DNA from 4 places in the Lactobacillus sp. ESL0261 genome. Region 1 is predicted to be linked to each of the others. Evidence: predicted binding sites of a transcription regulator. Region 1 holds the regulator's gene; each other region holds the start of a gene.
What was found. The regulator Rex, encoded in region 1, represses fermentation and respiration genes when NADH is low (regulators of the CRP and FNR family bind a similar motif). The targets are predictions, from matches to a motif close to TTGTGAANTANTTCACAA.

Region 1 (5,392 bases):
AGTAGTTAGGAGCAAAGCGGCAATTGAAGCAGCATTTTGTAAAGCAGTACGGGTTACCTTGGTTGGGTCAATAATCCCGGCTTTAACCATGTTTTCCCATTTGCCATTAGCTGCGTTATAACCAACTTCGTTATCTTGACCTTCAAGTTTGTTCAAGATAACTGAACCGTCTTCACCAGCATTTTCAGCAATTTGACGAACTGGAGCAGTCAAAGCTTCTAAGACAATGTTAATTCCAGTTTGTTCATCAGCATTATCACCTTTAAGATCCTTAACAGCATCCTTAACGTCTACTAATGCAGTACCACCACCAGCAACATAACCTTCGTCAACGGCTGCACGAGTGGAGTTCAAAGCGTCTTCAATGCGGTATCTGCGTTCTTTCAATTCAGTTTCAGTAGCAGCACCAACATGAATAACGGCAACACCACCAGTTAATTTAGCCAGACGCTCTTGTAATTTCTTCTTATCAAAGTCAGAAGTAGTCTCTGCAATTTGTTTTCTAATGGAATCTTCACGATCTTTAATAGCTTCATCAGAACCAGAACCATCAACAATGGTAGTTGAGTCCTTAGTTACAGTAATGCGACGAGCTTGACCTAATTGATCAATCTTAGTGTCCTTTAACTCAAGACCTAAGTCCTCAGTAATAACTGTACCACCAGTTAAAGCTGCAATATCTTGCAGTTGTTCTTTACGACGGTCGCCAAAGCCAGGAGCCTTAACAGCAACAACGTTAAATGTACCACGAATCTTGTTCAAAACTAATGTTGGCAAAGCTTCACCAGAAACATCATCAGCAATGATCAAAAGTGATTTACCTTGTTGCACAATTTCTTGTAACAATGGCAAAATGTCCTGAATGTTAGAAATCTTCTTATCAGTGATTAAAATGTATGGATTGTCAAGATCTGCTTCCATCTTGTCATTATCAGTTACCATGTATTGTGAAAGGTAACCACGGTCAAATTGCATACCTTCAACTACTGATAATTCAGTTTCAATACCACGTGAATCTTCAATAGTGATCACACCATCATTACCAACTTTTTCCATGGCGTCAGCGATTAAATCACCAACTTCTTTTGAAGCTGAAGAAACTGAAGCAACTTGAGCAATTTGGTCTTTTGAAGAAACAGTATGACTAATCTTGTGTAATTCATTTACTACAGCTTTTGTGGCTTTTTCAATACCGCGGCGAACACCAACAGGATTAGCACCAGCGGTCACGTTCTTCATGCCTTCACGAATGATTGCTTGAGTCAAAACAACAGCAGTAGTTGTACCATCACCAGCAATGTCATTAGTTTTTTGTGCTGCTTCTGCAACTAACTTAGCACCCATATTCTCATAGTGGTCTTTTAATTCAATTGCCTTGGCAATTGTCACACCATCGTTAGTAATGTCTGGGTTGCCGTATGATTGCTCTAAAACAACATTTCTACCCTTAGGACCAATAGTTGCCTTAACAGTGTCAGCTAATTTATCAACGCCCTTTAATAGAGAACGTCTTGCTTTTTCTGAAAATTTAATTTCCTTTGCCATATTTTTCTGCGCTCCTTAATTACTTAACAATTGCTAAAATATCTTTTTCATGAAGGACTAAATACTTTTCGTCATCGTATTTGACATCAGTGCCTGAATATTTGTCATATAAAACAACGTCACCCTTTTTGACAGTCATAGGAATTTTACTGCCATTTTCGGCATAACTACCTTCACCAACAGCAACAACTTCACCTTCTGTTGGCTTTTGTTTAGCATTAGAAGCCAGGACGATTCCGCCTACAGTTTTCTCTTCTTCTTCTTTAACTTTAACGATCACGCGATCACCAATTGGTTGTAACACGTTTGTCCCTCCTAAAATTAAATTATTAATCTATTTTACGTGTCATTAGCACTCCTATTCATCAAGTGCTAACTTACATTTATGATAATAACCCCTTTTCATAAAAAATGCAAGAAAAAATTAGCACTTTGAGTAAAAAAGTGCTAATTGTATTTTTATACCTACTTTTTCTTATCTGAGTCAAGGAAGTAAATTAGAGTTTGTAATTCCGTTGCCAAATCAACGTTCTGGATTCTAATACCACTTGGAGCAGACAAACGAATTGGCGTGAAATTCATAATTCCTCGAATACCGGCTTCAACCATATCATCAGCAGTCTTTTGTGCTGTCGTGGAAGGAACGGTCAAAATTGCAATAGAAATCTGTTGGTCACTAAGCTGTTTTTTTAGTTCACTCATGTCATAAACAGGCACGCCACTGAGAATCTTGCCTGTAATTTTATCATCTATATCAAAAGCACATGAAATACGAATATTGTTTGTACGTTTGAAATTATAGTTTAATAACGCATGGCCTAAATTACCAACGCCAACCAGGGCAACATTTGTTAAGGTATCTTGATTTAAAATCTTTTTAAAAAAGGAAAGCAAACTTTTTACATCATAACCATAACCACGTTTTCCCAATGCACCAAAGTATGAAAAATCACGTCTGATTGAAGCACTATCTACTTGAACAGCCTCAGATAATTCAGTTGAGGATACCTTTTCTTTACCAGCCTCATTTAAAATTATCAGGTAGCGGTAATATAGCGGCAATCTTTTAGCCGTAGCCGTGGGTATTTTGATTTTTTCCATTTAAAAAGCCTCCAACTTGATTAAGAATATATTTTGTTTTGTGAATTTTTCAGCAATTACTACTATTTTATCTATAAATTTGCGCCATTTGCAAACATTTTTTTCACAATCTATCAAATTTTAGCATAATAGTAACAGGTTTGATAATAGAAATTTAATTTTTTACTCTTTTAATTAAAAAATGCTTCTTTTTTACATTTATTTCCTATATTTATCAATCAAACTCTCCCACAAGAATTTTGCTACGTATGCTAAAATGGTTTCTAGGTGAAAAATTATGATAATTGCTCAAGGGCACGATTTAAAAAAACAATTCGGTGCCAACACATTATTTAAAAATGTCAATTTTTCAATTGACTCAAATGCAAGAATAGGTCTCATTGGACCCAATGGTGTCGGTAAAACGACATTGCTTAAGATTATGACCGGCGAAGAAGAAGCCACACATGGCGACTTTACCATCAATAAAAATATAGATGTCGGCTATATTGCTCAAGAAAATGATTTAAATGAAAATAAAACTATTTGGGATGAAATGTTGTCTGTTTTTACCCCTTTAATTAATATGGGTAAAAAGATAAGGGATTTACAAGAAGAAATGTCTGCAAATCCGCAAAAAAAGGATCTGCTAAAACAATATGACCAATTGCAATACAGCTTCGAACAACAGGGAGGATACACCTACCAGGCCGATATCAAGAGTGTTTTAAATGGCTTTAATTTTCCTGAAGCAACTTGGACTAAAAAGGTTGGCAGCCTTTCCGGTGGAGAAAAAACACGGCTCTCTTTTGTCAAGTTATTATTACGCAAACCCCCGTTATTATTACTTGATGAACCTACCAACTATCTTGATTTAGACACATTAGACTGGCTTGAAAATTACCTTAAAAACTATTCTGGTGCCATTTTGGTAGTTTCTCACGACCAATATTTTTTGGATAATTTAGCAACGCAGATTTTTGAATTACAATTTGGCAAATTAACTGTGTTTAAAGGAAATTATTCTGCCTACGTCGCTGAACGTCAATTACGTGACCGTCAACAAGAAGAAGCATACGAAAAGCAGCAAGAAAAAATCAAAAAAGACGAAGAATTTATTCAAAAAAATATTGTTAGAGCCAAAACTACCAAACGAGCACAAAGCCGCCGCAAGCAATTGGAGAAAATGGAAAGAATTAATCCGCCAAAACGCAAAAGCAAAGTACGCATTAATTTCCAAAGCGAGCGGCCATCTGGTAAAGAAGTGCTAATTTTACGTGATTTAACTATTGGCTATCCCACAAAAACAATGGTTCACGGTATTTCTCTGCAAGTAAATAAAGGCGATCGCGTGGCCGTTATTGGTCAAAATGGTATTGGTAAATCAACTTTACTCAAAACCGTGATGAAGGAGTTAAAGCCGAAAAAAGGTTCAATTAAATATGGAGCATCCCTTGATATCGGCTATTATGATCAGGAACTTCAGGGACTTGATCCAACTAAAACGGTAATCGATACAGTTTGGGACCGGCACAAAACAATGCCTGAAAAAGATGTGAGGTCGATTTTAGCCAGTTTTTTGTTTACGGCAAAAGATATTGATAAAACTGTCGGGCAACTTTCAGGTGGTCAAAAGGCCAGATTAACATTAACTGTTTTGTCACTAGAACATAATAACTTTCTGCTGATGGACGAACCTACTAACCACTTGGATCTTGAAGCTAAGGAAGTTTTAGAACAGGCGCTACAGAACTATGATGGTACTTTACTTTTTGTTTCTCACGACCGCTATTTTATCAATCAGTTAGCAAATAAAATTGTAGAAATTAAAAACGGTATTGCTCAAGTATATGAGGGTGATTATAGCTATTATTTAGATGAAAAGAATAAGCAAGACTCAGCCTCAAAAAATGAATCATCCGAGAATAGAGAAATAGTAGAACCTGAGCAAAATAAAAATAAATTGTCCTATCAGGAGCAAAAGTTGCGCGATTCACAAAAGCGTAAATTGCAAAGAGAAGTTGAAAATACCGAAAATAAAATTGAAAAACTGGAAAAAGAACAAAAAGATATTCAATCTCAAATGGCTGATCCAGCAATTGCTACTAATTTTGACAAATTAGGTCCCTTGCAAGAACAGCTTAACGCTGTACAAAAACAACTGGACGATGCAAATAATGCTTGGGAAAGTGCATTGAATAAACTGGATAGCTTTGACTAAAATAATATATATTAAGTTAACACAACTCCAAAATAAGATTAACTAGCCTTTTATCTAACGTTTCTATTCTTAGCTAGTGCTAGATTTTTTTATTAACTATTAATAAAAATTTCTTTTTATTTATAAATACGTAATAATTATCAGACGCAAAAAAGATCATTATACTATTGCTTTTAAAATTGTAGTTGTTTAAACTTAAAGATAATAATTTTACTGGCTCTATCAAAAATAAATTGAGAGGTACACATGGAAAAATTACGCACTGCTCTTTAATTATTAATTAATTAAGGAGGAATAAAAATGAAATATATAGCTGACAAAAATATTGCTATGGATCAACTTATCAATTTATACACAAGCGTTGGTTGGAGTTCCTATACACAAAATCCTCGACAACTGCAAAATGCAGTTGCAAATTCGCTTTTTGCTATTGGCGCTTATGATCAAAACCAGTTAGTTGGATTAATCAGAGTAGTTGGTGATGGTCTGACCATCATTTATATCCAAGATTTACTTGTTAATCCTGCTTATCAAAGACAAGGAATT
Region 2 (5,392 bases), on a different contig from region 1:
TCCGCCAGTTTTTCAAAAACGAGGGCAGAATCTTCATAAGAAAGGCCAGCACCACCATATTCCTTGGGTATCTCAAGCATATGAAGGCCAATTTTAATTGCAGGCTCAAACAAGCTGGAAGGACAATCACCTTTTAAATCGTATTTCTTAATAATTTCAGGGGTTAGATACCGATTACCAAATTCTTGTGCTAAATGAATATATTCTTTTTGTGCTTGTGTATAAAGTAATGTCATTTTAATACCTATTTAATTGGGTCTCCTATATGACGCAGGCCACTGGCAGCACCACTGGCAAACATCTCACTTATTTTTTCATCGCTGTAGCCTAACTCATCTTTGAGTACTTCACGTGTATCAGATCCTTGAGCACGAGAAGGAGTTAGCGTAGGCTTGCCTTGAGACGAAAAACGTACTGGATTAGTAGGAATAAATCTCTTATTTCCAGATGGAAATTCCATTAGTCTAATTTCGTCATTATCCAAAGCCTCAGGATCCTGGTATATTTCCGTCGGTATCTGACAAGCTTCAAGCGGTAAGTCTTCCTTATTAAAGAGGTCTATCCAATACTGCAACGGTTTTTTCTTAAAAGCGTCTTCTAAAATGGCAATCACTTCATTGCTGGTACCATTAGCATTCAAAGTGTCCATTTTGTTATATCTTTCATCGCCTTTGACATCATCACGACCAATGTCATGCATTACTTTGTCAAAATCACGATCATATTCAGGAACGCATAGTACGAACCAGCGATCATCAGAAGTTTTATAGGTATCATTAAATGGATTAGTAACCTCTTTACGACTCTTAGGATATACATTGCCATATTGTGCAGAAACCATAGCGATATTTTGCATAAAAATCGCTGCGTGATTCAAGTTAACAACAACCTTATCACCCTTCCCGGTTCTTTGAGCTCTCAGTAAGGCTGCACAAATACCTGCGGCTAAGGTCATTGATACTTGGAAATCACCATAGCCATTTACTGGATTATATGGATTTCCTCCTTTATCTACCGTTGTTCCTTGAACTCCACCACGTGCTTGATAAGCAGTTGCATCATAGCCAGCAGAATCTTTTTTAGGGCCAAATTCGCCATAGCCGCGATCTTGTGCAAACACTAATTTAGGAAATTCTTTATGCAGTCCTTCCCAAGTGATTCCCATATGAGCTAAGCTCTTTGTCCTCACAGATGTTAAAAATACATCTGCGGTTTTTAATAAGTCTTTAAAGGCTTGCATCCCTGCAGGAGTTTTCATGTTCAAAGTGATGAATCTTTTATTCATATTAGAAACATCAAAGCCCAAATTTTCATCATCTTCATACTTCATGCCAAAAACTGCACCTTGGGTCCGTCCAGCATCACCTTTAGGAGCTTCAACTTTAATTACATCAGCTCCCCATTCGCCAAGGACTCGTCCTACGGTTGGAGCTGCCAAAAATTGTGTGAGATCAATAACTCTTATTCCTGATAATATTTCGTTAGCCATCTTTTTCTCCAAAACTATATACAACAAAGAGGATTGAACCTTGCAAAGTAAGTTTTAGATTCAGCCCTCCCTGATTTACTCAAATTAATTTAATTGATTGCCTTAAAGACTTGTTATTGGTGTATTGCCACCGTCTTTAATTAATAAACGACCTGCAGTTAATCTTTGAACGGAACGAGGTCCTTCTTCTAACCACATAGCACGACAATCACGGTAAAGTCTTTCAGCAGGTCCATAAGGATTGTCCTGGAAGTAGCCAATACCACCGAAAATTTCAAGCATGTAATCAGAAACTAATTTGACAGTATTGATGCTTTCCAGTTTGGCTAGAGAAGCTTTCTTAGTAATATCCTTTCCTTCGTCATAATCTTTTGCCAAGTCCCACAGCATTAATCTAAGAGCATGAATGCGTGCCCCCATGTCAGCAATTTCAAAAATGATTGATTGCCGTTTACACAGTGGCTTACCAAAAGTTACACGATCCTTAGAATAAGCAATGGACATTTCTAACATCCGTTGAGCCATACCTAAGTTGGAGTCAGCAATATGGGCACGAGAAAGTGAAAGCGAAGAAATAGCTACTTTCATACCCTCTCCTCTCTTGCCAAGCATATACTTATCAGGTACTCTCATATTAGTGAACTTCAAATCAGCGTGTCCAGCACCACGACAGCCCATCATTAAAGGCATTTCGTTGGATTCAAATCCCGGTGTATTTGTTGGAACAAAGAAAGCTGATAATCTTTCATCTCCTTCTTTATCTGGGTCAGTAACTACAATTAAGTAGGTAAAGTCTGCAACATCTGCATGAGAAATCAATGTTTTTTCACCGTTGATTACCCAGTCATCGCCGTCCTTAACAGCTAAAGTATGAAGGTCTGCTCCAGTACCACCACTCTTTTCGGTTAAAGCAAAATTAGCATAGATTGATTTGTCTTGGAACTTGTTCATATACTTATCTTTAAGTTCTTGACTACCAAAATTATCCAAAATCCGCCAGTTCATATCTGAAGCATGGTGCAAGTGCATTCTAATTCCACCCTGAGTTCTTGAAAATTCTTCTTGAACTTGCAGAATTTGTTTTTCACTAAGACCCCAGCCGCCGTATTCTTTAGGTAGTGCAAAACGATATAAATCATGCTTAATTGCAATTGGGAAAAAGTCTTGCGGAAACTTGCGATTTTCTTCTATGTATGGGGTCATCCTGTCAAACTCGTTTTGTGCCAAGTGACGAATTTCTTTTAAGTAGTTTTCAAAGTCTTCTTCAGGCATTGATTCACCGGGTTTAGTTTTGTGCATAATTGGAGTTTCTTCATATGCTGGTAATACATGCAACTTCTTTTGTTCTGTCATAATACAATCTCCTTTTTAACTTTTAGTAAATGCTTCTGAAAGCGTTTTTCTATCAACAGTTGTATTATGTTTTAAAAAGTTTAGATTGTAAAATTGATAACAAAGTCATAACTATTAATTTTATAAATACCTTTATGGCTAAATATATTAAAAAAGGCGGGATTCTTAGCATTATTAACTGTACAAATTAAAAAGACTCACCAAATATCGGGAGTCAAATCACTATAAAATCAACACTAATAAACTAATATTAATTTTATCAATATTATTATAAATAATTTTTGTAAGCGTTTTATAAAAAATAGGTATAGCATTTATTTATATAGGTATTGAATATTAAAATAATTTTTGAGGTAATATCATGAATCTAAATCAACTTTACTATTTTCGTGAATTGGCAGATCAAAAACAATACACTAAAGCAGCAGATAGCTTATTTATCAGTCAGCCTACCCTCTCAGTATCGATTAAACAACTTGAAAAAGAATTACACTGCAAACTGTTTAAACACAACGGTCATTACGTGCAATTAACTGAATATGGACGTATCTTTTACGATACTGTTACTAAGTCTTTAGACTCTTTAGATCGTGGTAAAAAGAAAATTGAACAGCGTATCAGTCAGGATGAAGGCAATATACATATTGCTGGTATACCCACTGCAATTGGAACTATTTTGCCTAACTTAACTAAGCAATATCAACAAGAAAGTAATATTTCACCTCATTTTATATACCACGATAACCCTTCATATCAGATTTGCGAAGGCATCAAAAATGGCTGGTATGATATTGGAATTTCTTCATTTGTACCTGAATTTAGCTATTTTACTTATATTCCCCTTTACACTGAAGAAATCATTGCCATTGTTTCAAAGGAAAATAACCTGGCAAAAATAAATGAAATCTCGCCCGAAGAATTACAAGGTGAGTCAATTATTACCTACTCTAAAAAAATTCAGATTGGAAAAGACATCACTAATGCTTTACTGGCCAATGCCTCTGATCTGAATATTACGAACAGGCTTCATGATGAGCTGGCAATTGCAGGACAAGTTTTGACCAACGATATCGTTGGTGTAGTGGCAAAAACTATTTATTTGAGCGGTTTCGACATCCACATCATCAAACTTGACTTGCCCAAAAATACTCGTCAGGTTTACCTGGTATATGATTCAAGTCAAAACTTTTCACCAGAAATAGTTGATTTTATTGACTTTCTTAAAAGTCATAAACCAGATATTCAGAAAATTGTCGATAATATTCCTGTCAAATAAGATTTTAAAAAGGTATAAAACTAATGAATAAAATTTGTCAATTATTGGGAACAAATTACCCTATTGTTCACGAACCTATCCACACCTTAACAGATGGCAAACTAGTTGCTGCTATTTCAGAATCTGGTGCACTGGGCATTTTAGGTATTAATGCAGGCTATAAGGTTAGAAGTGACGCGACATCAAGCGCTTCTATTTCTAATTCAAATAAAATAGGTACTATTAGCAACAATTCTTTGCTTGATGCCATGACAGAAAGAAACTTGATGAATGAGCAAATTGATCAAACTCTATCTAATACCTTTAGGTCTTTTGGAGTGGAAATTGCTAGCACCTCATCTAACCCAGAAGATGATCATAGAGCAACCGAATTAGTAGAATTAATGCGAAAAAGAAGGTTGACTATTGCACTGTTTGAAGGTTTTGGAAGAGTTGCATCTAAAGCATGGGTAAATCTACTACATAATAGTGGCATTAAAATTATGCAAGTTATTAATAATATTAATAATATTCGTGCAGCTCAAAGTAATGGTATTGACATTTTAATCTGCAAAAGTAACATCGAGCTGGCAAATTTTGTTCATCAAGCAGGAAAAACACCGGTTTTAGCTGGGTATGATACTACTGACTTGCATGTTTTGAAAGACGCATTGACAAAAGGTGCACAAGGGGTTTTTCTTAAGACAGTTTTTGCACTTGCTAAAGAAGCTCCAACTTCACCAATAATCAAAGACAAAATTATAAATGCGCAAAAACATGAAATAATTAGTTTTAAAATGAACTCGCGGACTATCTATTCTTTATCTGGAAAATTGCCCCAGAAACTGGCAAAACTAACACAGGATAACGAAGACGGAAAGCAAATTTTTACTGCTGCAGACGGTTATCAGGGATTAATAAACGGTATGGCAGAAGGCGATCTTGAAATGGGGTATACTGATATTGCAGCAGACAGTTATAACATCAAAACTATTAAAACTGCTCACGAAATTATTGCAGAATTAACTAATAACAATTAAATTTATACATATGACTAATTCAATTACGAAAAATGCTCTACGCTCACTCTTATATGAAGTTGTTACCGCACCAAAACCTGGTTTAGTAGATCCTATCAGCCAAGGCCCGCATCCCGATATGAATATTTATACTTTTATTGACAGCAGTTTAAGTTTAGAGGAATATTTTGCTGCTGCTGTTGAAATTGGGCAAAACTTTCAGTCGACTGATTTAACGCAAATGTTTCAGCAATTAAGACAAAGAGGCATCACTGC
Region 3 (5,392 bases), on a different contig from region 1:
ATTCGGGGTTTTCCTGTCTAATAATTTATTTTATTTTTTTGGCTTTCTCAAGTACCTTAAGGCACCATTTTTAACATAGCGCTGAAATTTTTGATATAACGGATCAAAAATCTGGGGCTCATCACTATTTGACATCATAATTTTAGGGAAGAAAAAGCGTTCATCGCCTTGCAATTTCCCATTCAATGAACGTACAAGAGGGCTTAAATGTGATAATTCAATTAATTGTCCATCGTCTTGCATGATTTCAATTTGACTGTTAGCATTTTTACCAGTTGGCTTATAAGCATCATAAGGTTCATCGAAAGCTGAATTGGTATCAGTGTAATAATTTGGATCAAACCCAGCTTGTTTGATTAAATCTTTTAATTTTGGCAACAGATTTTTGGTTTCTTGATTGATACATACACTGGCTAAAGGCTTTCTGAAGAGATAACGCATTGCTAAATCGGAGAGAATCGGATCATTAGCTTTTGTCCACATTGAAAAATTGGTTTCCATTACGCCATCATCTAGCTTCAAGTAATCATCAAGTGTCCAGTCATTAGCCAGAAATTTTGCTAAACTAGGAGTTACCGGCAAATTACCTTGCTTGTAAATGATTTTCGCTCTTTCAAGTAAATGCTGCAAAATAACTTCCATTGAGCGCCCGACTCTGTGGAAATAAACCTGTTGATACATTTGATAACGAGAAACAATGTAATCTTCAACGGCATGCATTCCTGCCATAGTAAAACAAATTCCCTCACTGTATGGACGAATTTCTTGCAAAATCCTGGATAAATCGAATTTCCCATAAGTAACCCCAGTGAAATAGGCATCGCGCTGCAGGTAGTCCATTCTGTCAGCGTCTGCTTGACTAGAGATCATTTTGACTACTTGTGGATTGGGATAAGTTTTGGCAATGACGCTTGCTACAAGACTCGGAAAATTCGGTGAAACTGTTTGCAAGACTTCGTTAACTTCGGTACTGGGGTCAGTGATAATCTTTTGCCCAATTTTTTCATGATTAGTGCCAAAAAGGTGTTCAAAGGTATGTGAATACGGACCATGTCCAATATCATGTAAGAGACCAGCACATTCTACTAAAAGCCTGTTGCTATCATCCCAAAGTCCATCGCCTGAACGTTGCGATGGGTATTTTTTTGCAAAAATATTACAAATTCTGCGGGTTAATTCATAAACTCCTAGATTATGCTCGAATCTAGTATGCGTTGCACCTGGAAAAACATAGGCAATAGGACCAAGTTGCTTAATCCTGCGCATTCTTTGAAATTCCTTGGTTTTCAGGATATCAAGTATAACTTTGTCTTCAATGTGGATGTATTCGTGAACTGGATCTCTTAAAACTACTTCTTTTTTAAGTTTAGTGTTATGAAAATTTGGCATGTCGAATCCCCTAAAGCTGTTATATTAAACTGTTATTAATAACTTAAATTATAACAAACTTAGACTCTTTAGTTTAACATCATTGTTCTTTTAGCTTATTTTATTAAAATTAAATAATAAGTTTTGCCAGCTTTATCAAATGTGCTCATAATTATGAAGTCATATATAGCATAAAAAGATAGGAGATTAAATGAACTATATAGGTAAAAAATTAAAAAGTTTACGTCAAGAATTAGGATTGACCCAAACAGAAATGGCAGCTGGTGTTATTTCTGTTTCATTTTACTCGAAGGTCGAAAGAGGACTAAATGATATTGGAGTAAATGACTTTTTAGACATTCTGCAAGAGCATAATGTTGATCCAAAAGATTTTTTTAATGACTTTAAAAGTAAAAAAGCAAATAAAGAAAAACTGGTTTCATTGGTAAATAGATTTGTTACTGTATCAACAGAAGATAATGAAAGTGAAATAAAAAATATAATTAAATCATTTGAGAAGATTAAACCTCAAACACCTTTCATTAAATTTATAATTTTATTAGCTCGGTTGATTGCAGAAACTCATAACGAAACTGCAATGAAAAAATTAACTAACAAACAAAGAAATACTATAAAAAATATTATTTTTAAAGAAAGCTACAACGATGACGAATATTATCGTATTTTACTAATTGCAAACTTGATTCAAGTATATAATGTGGATGAAGCAACTTTTTTTGTTAAAAGTATTTTAAGAAGATATCACGATATTACAAAAGTTGATAAAAAAACTGAGATTGCATTAAGTGTTTTACTAATTAATTACGTTGACTGGTGCTTCAAGAAGAAAGAATTCAAGTTATGCAAAGAATCATTAGATTATATAAAACAACTACCAGATGACATTGAATTAGCGTTCCCTAAGATATTAGGACTTTACTTTGATGAATTAATTCATGGAAATAAAGAAAAAGCTGAAGTTGTAAAAAAAGTTTTATATGAATCAGGATATAAAGTTATGGTAAAAAGAATGGAAAAATAATTTCAAATATGAAAACTTCCATACTACTGTCAATATAAGTTATAAAATAGATGTAATTATAAAGTTTAAAATTATATGAAAGGGGGGAATTACTATGACTGATCTTTTAAGGGGATTAATTATTATAATGCCTTATCCGTAAAGAAAAAATGAATAAAATTGAAAGTTAATTTCGTCGCAGTTTTGATGAAATTAGCTTTTTTTATTCTGCATTTTGCGAAATAGGATTTAAGTAAGGTTAAGAATTTTTTTAGATTATTTAGTTACCTTATTCACAAAGATACCATTATGAATTATAATTAAGTTGTCTATATCAGAGCTTTTTATATGGAGGCTTAATAATGAATAATGAACACAGTTTTAAATGGGATGCTGTTTATGATGTAATAGTTTTAGGATTTGGTGGAGCTGGTGCCACAGCTGCCAGGTTTGCGGCAGATAGCGGTGCTAAAGTTTTATTAGTCGACAGTGCTCCAGAAGGCCATGAGGGTGGTAATACACGCTATGCTGGCCAAATGGTAGGAGCCGGTACGGATTATGAAGCTTTAAAAAAGTACCATGAAAACTTAGCGGCACCTTTGCAACCAGATAAAGAACCCTTCCACAATTTAATTGAAGGAATGGCTAATATGAGTGACTATTTTGAAAAATATTTAGGTGTTAAACCAGTAAGCATGAAAAAATTGTTGGCTGGTACTCCTTCAACCAAATATGTGACTGAATATCCTGAATTGCCTTGTGCTGATTCGTATGATGATTACTTAGTTCATAATGGCACAAGTGATGCTGCCTTGTGGAAACTGTTACGTCAAAAAGTATTAGATCGTTCAGAAAAAATTACTGTTTGGTACAGCAGTCCAGCTAAACATTTAGTTCAAGATGGAGCTTCAAGAATTGTTTTAGGTGCTCAAATTGAACGAGATCATGTCTTACGCAACATTAAAGCAAATAACGGCGTGGTTTTGGCTGTCGGTGGTTTTGAAAATAATAAGGAAATGATCCAGACATTTTTGCAGTCTTCTTATTTGTCACCAATTGGCTCTCTGTACAATAAGGGTGATGGCATTAAAATGCTGGAAGAAGTAAATGCGCAGTTGTGGAATATGCGATCATTTGAATCTCTAGGTCAATTCCATGGTCTTTCACCAAGGCAAAAAGAAGGCATTCGGTCGACATATGCTTTAAATGTCTTTTGGTCAGAAATAGCAAAAGGCAGTGCAATCGTTGTTGGTGAAGATGGTAGTCGTTACTTCAATGAAGCAGAACTAAATCGGCATGGTCATATTTATAATCATGGTGATTGGGTAGTGCCATTGAATCAAAACCATCCGTATATGATTTTTGACCAGGAAAAATATGAAGAACTTCTAAATGAACCAGATGATGGTCTTAAAGTGCCTCATTTCTTGGATAATATTATTAAGGCTAATTCAATTGCTGATTTGGCTTCAGCAATTGGCAAGGATCCAGAAGTTTTGTCTCAAACAATTTCAGAGTTCAATTTTATGGCGCAACAAGGAAAAGACTATGCTTATCACCGCGATCCTGCTACTCTGCGTGCGTTTAGTCAAAATGGGCCATTTTATGCAATTGCCTTGAGACAAAATATGCTTAATACTCAAGGTGGCGGCCGGCGTGACGGTCATGCTCAAGTACTAGATCCAAATGGGACTCCAATCCCACATTTATTTGAGGCAGGAGAATTAGGTTCACCATTTGTTAATAAATATACTACTGGTGGTAATATTGCAGATTGTTTAATTTCTGGTAAAATCGCCGGCGAAAATGCTGCTGTTGCTAAACAGGATATGTCTAGAATCGGTACCGCGGATCTAAATAGTGCACCAATTAATGATAATTTTGTTGTTTCAAGTGATGAAGGCGATCAAAAATTCAAAGTTGGCCCTAATCAATATTTAGGATATAGTAATCAAGGCATGGGTGATGGCGTGGTTGTCAGAACCACCTTGGATGAATCAGGCAAGATTGCGGATGTCGAAATTTTGAAGCAAACTGAAAGTGATGACTACGGCTCAAAAGCGGTTAAAGAGTTACCTCAAAAAATGGTTGAGCAAAACACCTACGATGTCGATGCCGTTTCTGGAGCATCAGAAACCAGCAGAGCAATAAAAGAAGCTGTCAAAGACTCCCTGAGTAAAGCAAAGAAGAAGTAAAAGCTCTTTTTACTATACTAAAAGCTATAAACGATTATGAAATTTTAATAAGTATTTTTCAGAAGACGAAGAACTTCGTCTTTTTTTGTTTGCTAAAAATTTCGTACTTTTGTGACCTCGCCAGCATTAAAACTTTTTAAGCCTGCTGCAGTTTTTAAAACTAAATTTGCCTGCTGTGTTATATCTGTCACTTTTCCTAATACTCTTTGTTTGCCTAAAGTCAGGACAACATCATGATTCATTAATGCAAGCTTCTTTTTGTAATCAGGCAGAAAATTGACTTGATCAAATTGAGGAATAAATTCTAATAAATTTTCTGTAATTTGAGCGATAAATTGACAAATTTGCTTTTCACTGGGCATTTTTGTTAGTAAGTTGCCAGCCGTCTTTAATTCATTATGCAAATGATTTTGATAAAGATTACAGCCAATGCCAATAACCGCAACTTGGGGCTGTGGTACTTCAACCAGGATACCCGCTATTTTTTTACCTTTGAAAAGCAGATCATTCACCCATTTGAATTGAGTCTCTAAAAGAAATATTTCTTTAATGGCCAAATACAGTTCCCATGCAATACCAGTAGTTAATAATCCTTGATTCTGCCAGTTCAATTGCGGCACTTCGATAACTAGTGATAGATAAATGCCACCTTTTTGTGAAATAAAGTGCCGACTTTGTTTACCATAGCCAGATGTTTGTTCGTCACTTCCGTATAGCACGGGACCTGAATATCCCTTAGCTGCTAGTTTTTGTTTTGCATACAAGTTTGTGGAATCGATGCTTTCCCACCAATTAATTTCTAGTTGAA
Region 4 (5,392 bases), on a different contig from region 1:
GTTAACCATCTTTGCCGGTAATTCATTGATTGCCTTTTGACCATAATCATCGGATTCAGCTTGTTTCAGAACTTCGATGTTTTTGAGATTCTTTTGCTTATCGGCTGTTACCCTGACAATAATTTCATCTCCCATTCCTTTAGTAGATTTACCAATATATTGTTCAGGGCCAGTCGGATATTCTTCTTTCTTAATATCAGAAGCAAGTGGACGTGGCTTTAACGGCTTTTCATTCTTAGGAGAAGGTACATTAACTTCTGCGATATCGTCTTTAGGATGGGCTGCATTTTGACCGGCAATTTTACCGAAAATCAAACAGTCGCCCAAATCCGAACCACCTTGATATAAGTTAGACATATTACTGCCCAGCTCACCAGCACCATATAAATGTGGAATCGGCTTGTGCTCAGGATCAAGAATTTCAGCTCGGGCATTTCTTCTAGGACCAGCTTCAGACCAGCCAATAGTCTGTACTAGCGGTATAGCATAATACGGACCCTCTTCAGAAAATGCACTTAAAGTAGCAGGATCACGATGATAAGCATAATCATGCTTCTTTTCGGCAAAAAAGTTAAATTCATCAATTGTACTTTGCAGTTTATCCGCAGCAACTCCCATCTTTTCTGCTAATTCAGAAACAGAATCAGCTTTAAGGACGGAATTAAGTGCTTTATTATCAGGGAAAGTATCAATCTCACTGATCTTGTCATATTGCTTTTGATCAAAGACAAAGTAAGGGTGAATTGGATTCAATGGTTTATACCATGAACCATGATTTTCTACATAGCCTTCACGTGCTCCTTGATCTTCCTTAAAGTAACGTGTGCCGTCATCGCCAACCGTAAAAATACTGCCTGTATAGAAGATTGGGTTACCCATATAAAATGGTGCACGCTTCATCCCAGGTTCATAAAAAGCAAAAGCTTGTTGCATTCCACCGGCCGCATACATTGACATATGCCACATATCCGCACCTGCTTCGTGAGCAAGGTCAATGCCCTTACCTTTATTATAAAGCGAACCCAAAGGTACTAACTTGTGTGAGCCAATATAGTCTTGGATCATTTGTGGATTATTTTCGATACCACCAGTGGCTAACACCACTCCATTTTTGGCATAAATATTTAATAAAACATTGTCACGTTCAATTTGGGCTCCCACAACTTTCCTACCAGGAGTCTGGAGAATATGCTTAACAGGTGCAGAATACCAAACATCAATCTTATCACTACGATCAAGTACTTTTTGCCGTAAAATGTTCCACAATGAAGCGTTAAAAATACCCTTCTCTATTGTGATCATGTCATAGCTTTTAGCACCTGGTAGATTAGGATGATCGGCAATTACAGCATCTTCTGGCAGTCCTAAAATGGTTTTATAGCTAACGGGATTAGCAACATCCAGGTACTTTTTGAAATATTCTTTCATGTGTGTAATGCCATGAACAACTGTATCCTCTATTTCAGGATCAATATTAAAGTGCTGGGCCAAATGTTCATAATAAGCGCGATAATCCTCTTCGCTGCTGCTATAACCTACAAGTTCAGCAGCATACCTTGTGTTGCCACCTTCGTGACCTTCTGGAGCAGAATCAACTATCAGCACTTTAGCACCACTATCAGCCGCAAAACGAGCTGCAGTTGCTCCAGCTCCACCAAAACCTAAAACTACTACATCATAGCTTGCATCATAATATGTATGATCATTAACTATCATATGATTGCCTCTTTTAAAAAAATCTTATTCTAGCTTAAAAGACTTAAATTTTTGCCTTTCAATCTTTAAATATTATCTTGCGTTTATGTTAATAATATCACATAACCGCTTACATTAAACCGGACTTATCCAAAATTTAATTTTGAGTATAAAAAAAGTTCACATTCAAGTGAACTTTTATTTATTAATTTATTCTAAACCAACTTTTTTAAAAATCTCATCTACATGCCGCAAATGGTAATGATAATCAAAAGCATCAGCGACATCGTCTTCAGAAAGATAATTCATAATTTGACTGTCTTCAACTAATTTTCTAAAGGAAATTCCCTCATTCCAAGATCTCGTGGTTAATTTTTGGACCATATCGTAAGCATTTTCACGAGAAAGACCAGCCTCATCAATCAATTTTAACAGCAAGCGCTGTGAATAAATCAAGCCATAAGTTTTATCCATATTTTTAAGCATGGTTTCTGGAAAAACATCAAGGTTAGTCAAAATGCGGTTAAAGCGATTGAGCATATAATCAATACCAATTGTCGTATCAGGTAAAATTACCCGTTCAGCACTGGAATGGGAAATATCACGTTCATGCCACAGTGATACATCTTCATAAGCAGTAATAATATGGCCGCGTAAAACCCGTGCCATACCACAAAGATTTTCCGAGCCAATAGGATTACGTTTGTGAGGCATCGCTGAAGAGCCTTTTTGCCCTGTACGGAAGTGTTCTTCTACTTCGTGAATTTCAGAGCGTTGCAGACTTCTAATTTCGGTTGCCCAATTTTCAATACTGGTGGCTATTAGCGCCAAAGTCGCAATATATTCAGCGTGTAAATCGCGTGGCAATACTTGACTGGTAATTGGCTGCTGGGTTAAGCCTAGCTGCTTTAAAACACTAGTTTCAACAGCTGGCGGCACATTAGCAAAAGTCCCAACGGCTCCGGAAATTTTTCCCGATTCTACTCCTTTTGCTGCATGTTCAAAGCGTTCAATATCACGATTAATTTCCGCATACCAGCGAGCTAATTTCAAGCCAAAAGTAGTGGGCTCAGCTTGCACACCATGCGTGCGCCCCATTTCCACCGTATTTTTATATTTACGTGCTTTTTCAGCAATCGTATTTTTTAGTTCATGCAGATCTTGACGAATAATTCTATCTGCCTGTTTTAGGATATATCCTTGCGCAGTATCGACAACATCCGTCGAAGTCAGGCCAAAGTGCACCCATTTTTTCTCTGGGCCCAGACTTTCAGAAACCGTTCGTGTAAAAGCAACCACATCATGGTGGGTTACCTGCTCCAATTCTGCCACCCGTTCTGGTGTAAAGCTGGCATTTTGGGCAATTTTAGCAGCATCTGCTTGAGGCACTTCCCCTAATTCACTCCAAGCATTGGTAGCAGCAATTTCTACTTTTAGCCATGCTTCATATTTGTTTTCATCAGACCATATTTTACCCATTTCAGGGCGAGTATAACGTTCTAGCATAAATTACATTTCCCACGGATTTTGTAAAACGATCGTTTGCTCACGATCAGGGCCTACCGAAACAGTAACTAAAGGTATGCCTACAAGTTCTGAAACACGGTTTAAAAACTTCTGTGCGTTTTCTGGCAAATCAGACCAAGTCTTAGCACCTGTGATATCTTCTTTCCAAGCAGGTAATTCTTCGTAAACAGGTTGGCAGCGGTCTAATTCTTTTAGACTTGCAGGATAGTAATCAATTTTCTGACCATCAAGTTCATAAGCAGTTGCAATTTTAATAGTGTCAAAACCGCTAAAAATATCAAGCAAGTTAAGACTTAAACCATTGATGCCAGAAACGCGTTTGGCGTGACGTAAAGCAACTGAATCAAACCAGCCCACGCGCCGAGGACGACCGGTAACTGTGCCATATTCATGAGCAGTTTCGCGAATACGGTCACCAGTTTCATCTAGTAATTCAGTAGGAAAAGGACCAGCACCAACACGGGTGGTATAAGCTTTGCAAACACCAATGACACTTTTTACCCGGTTGGCACCAACACCGATACCGCTGGCAATTCCACCTGAAATTGTGTTTGACGAAGTAACAAATGGATAAGTCCCTTCATCTATATCAAGCATAGTTCCCTGCGCACCTTCAAACAGTACTTTTTCATTATTATCCAGAGCATCGTTAACTAGCACTGAAGTGTCAGTGACGTATTTCTTCATTTTCTGACCGTATTCAAAGTATTTGTCAAAAATATCTTCAAATTTCAGTGCCGGTTTGCCATAAATTTTGGTAAATACTTCATTTTTTTGCTCTAAATTAGCGCGTAATTTAGCTGCAAAAGTATCCTTCTCAAGTAAGTCACAAACGCGAATACCAATTCTGGATGCTTTATCCATATAAGCCGGTCCGATACCATTTTTAGTAGTACCGATTTTTTGATCACCTTTTGCTTCTTCTTGATATTCATCTTGCTTGATATGATATGGCATGATGATATGAGCCCGGTTAGAGATTTTTAATTTACTGGTATCGATTCCCTTTTCAGCCAGATTCTCTAATTCGCTAAATAAAACCTCAGGATTAATAACTACGCCATTACCAATTACGGCCCCTTCTTTTGACGCAAAAATACCTGAAGGAATTAAACGCATCTTAAAATCTTGACCATTTATTTCAATAGTATGGCCAGCATTATTACCACCATTGGAACGAACAGTATAGGCAGCGTCATTACTTAAAAAATCAGTAATTTTGCCCTTTCCTTCGTCGCCCCATTGGCTACCAACGACTGCAACTGCTGTCATATTTATTCACCTCATTAAATTTCTACAAATATCACGTAAATAGTCTAGCAATTTACCATTCTTTAGTCAAATTTAAATGCGAATTATTATAGTGGTTATATTTTCAATAGTTCGATTTTTATATTGACAAAAAAAGCATTTTTGATTATAGTTACTTCGTTTGTAAAGATATTTATTTAGGAGCCGATTTACTTATGAGCAATTATTTCAGTATGGAAGCATTTGATTATGATGATATCCAGCTTGTTCCGAATAAAGGGATCATTAAGAGCCGTCATGATGCAGATACCAGTGTTAAGTTCGGAAACCGAACATTTAAAATACCAGTCGTACCTGCCAATATGGAAAGCGTAATTAACGATGACTTGGCGGTTTGGCTGGCCCAAAACGGCTACTACTATGTCATGCACCGCTTTCAACCTGAAAAGCGTTTCGCTTTTATCAAGATGATGCATGAAAAAGGTCTATTTGCTTCTATATCTGTTGGTATTAAAAAAGGCGAATATGATTTTATCGATCAGCTAGTTGCTGAAAACATTAAGCCTGAATATATCACGATTGATGTAGCTCATGGGCATTCTATCTATGTTATTGATATGATTAAATACATCAAAGAAAAATTGCCAGATACTTTTTTAACAGCAGGCAATATTGCGACCCCAGAAGCTGTGCGTGAATTAGAAGGTGCAGGAGCAGACGCCACAAAAGTTGGTGTTGGTCCTGGCCGCGCTTGTATTACCAAGCTTAAAACCGGTTTTGGCACTGGTGGCTGGCAACTCGCTGCGCTAAGAATGTGCAGTAAAGTAGCCAGCAAACCGCTGATTGCTGATGGCGGTATCCGTTATAACGGCGATATAGCGAAGTCAATTCGGTTTGGCGCCACCATGGTTATGATTGG

Region 2: a site for Rex is predicted at 2,928-2,945, ahead of F5ESL0261_RS00445 (acyl-CoA dehydrogenase family protein). Genes of this name have one in related genera too.
Region 3: a site for Rex is predicted at 2,671-2,688, ahead of F5ESL0261_RS08040 (FAD-binding protein). Genes of this name have one in related genera too.
Region 4: a site for Rex is predicted at 1,802-1,819, ahead of F5ESL0261_RS09575 (FAD-binding protein). Genes of this name have one in related genera too.

The regions. Positions count from the first base shown of each region.
Region 1 is NZ_REHN01000010.1:15,466-20,857, forward strand. Features, by position in the region: gene groL (chaperonin GroEL) at 1-1,545, opposite strand, end outside; gene groES (co-chaperone GroES) at 1,565-1,849, opposite strand; gene F5ESL0261_RS06900 (redox-sensing transcriptional repressor Rex) at 2,011-2,646, opposite strand; gene F5ESL0261_RS06905 (ABC-F family ATP-binding cassette domain-containing protein) at 2,924-4,846, shown strand; gene F5ESL0261_RS06910 (GNAT family N-acetyltransferase) at 5,147-5,392, shown strand, end outside.
Region 2 is NZ_REHN01000002.1:3,813-9,204, reverse strand. Features, by position in the region: gene F5ESL0261_RS00455 (acyl-CoA dehydrogenase family protein) at 1-236, opposite strand, end outside; gene F5ESL0261_RS00450 (CaiB/BaiF CoA-transferase family protein) at 245-1,489, opposite strand; gene F5ESL0261_RS00445 (acyl-CoA dehydrogenase family protein) at 1,592-2,842, opposite strand; gene F5ESL0261_RS00440 (LysR family transcriptional regulator) at 3,204-4,118, shown strand; gene F5ESL0261_RS00435 (nitronate monooxygenase) at 4,142-5,137, shown strand; gene F5ESL0261_RS00430 (triphosphoribosyl-dephospho-CoA synthase) at 5,148-5,392, shown strand, end outside.
Region 3 is NZ_REHN01000012.1:24,163-29,554, reverse strand. Features, by position in the region: gene F5ESL0261_RS08050 (HD domain-containing protein) at 31-1,389, opposite strand; gene F5ESL0261_RS08045 (helix-turn-helix domain-containing protein) at 1,580-2,410, shown strand; gene F5ESL0261_RS08040 (FAD-binding protein) at 2,752-4,584, shown strand; gene F5ESL0261_RS08035 (biotin--[acetyl-CoA-carboxylase] ligase) at 4,677-5,392, opposite strand, start outside.
Region 4 is NZ_REHN01000014.1:42,709-48,100, forward strand. Features, by position in the region: gene F5ESL0261_RS09575 (FAD-binding protein) at 1-1,716, opposite strand, end outside; gene purB (adenylosuccinate lyase) at 1,906-3,201, opposite strand; gene F5ESL0261_RS09585 (adenylosuccinate synthase) at 3,205-4,494, opposite strand; gene F5ESL0261_RS09590 (GMP reductase) at 4,689-5,392, shown strand, end outside.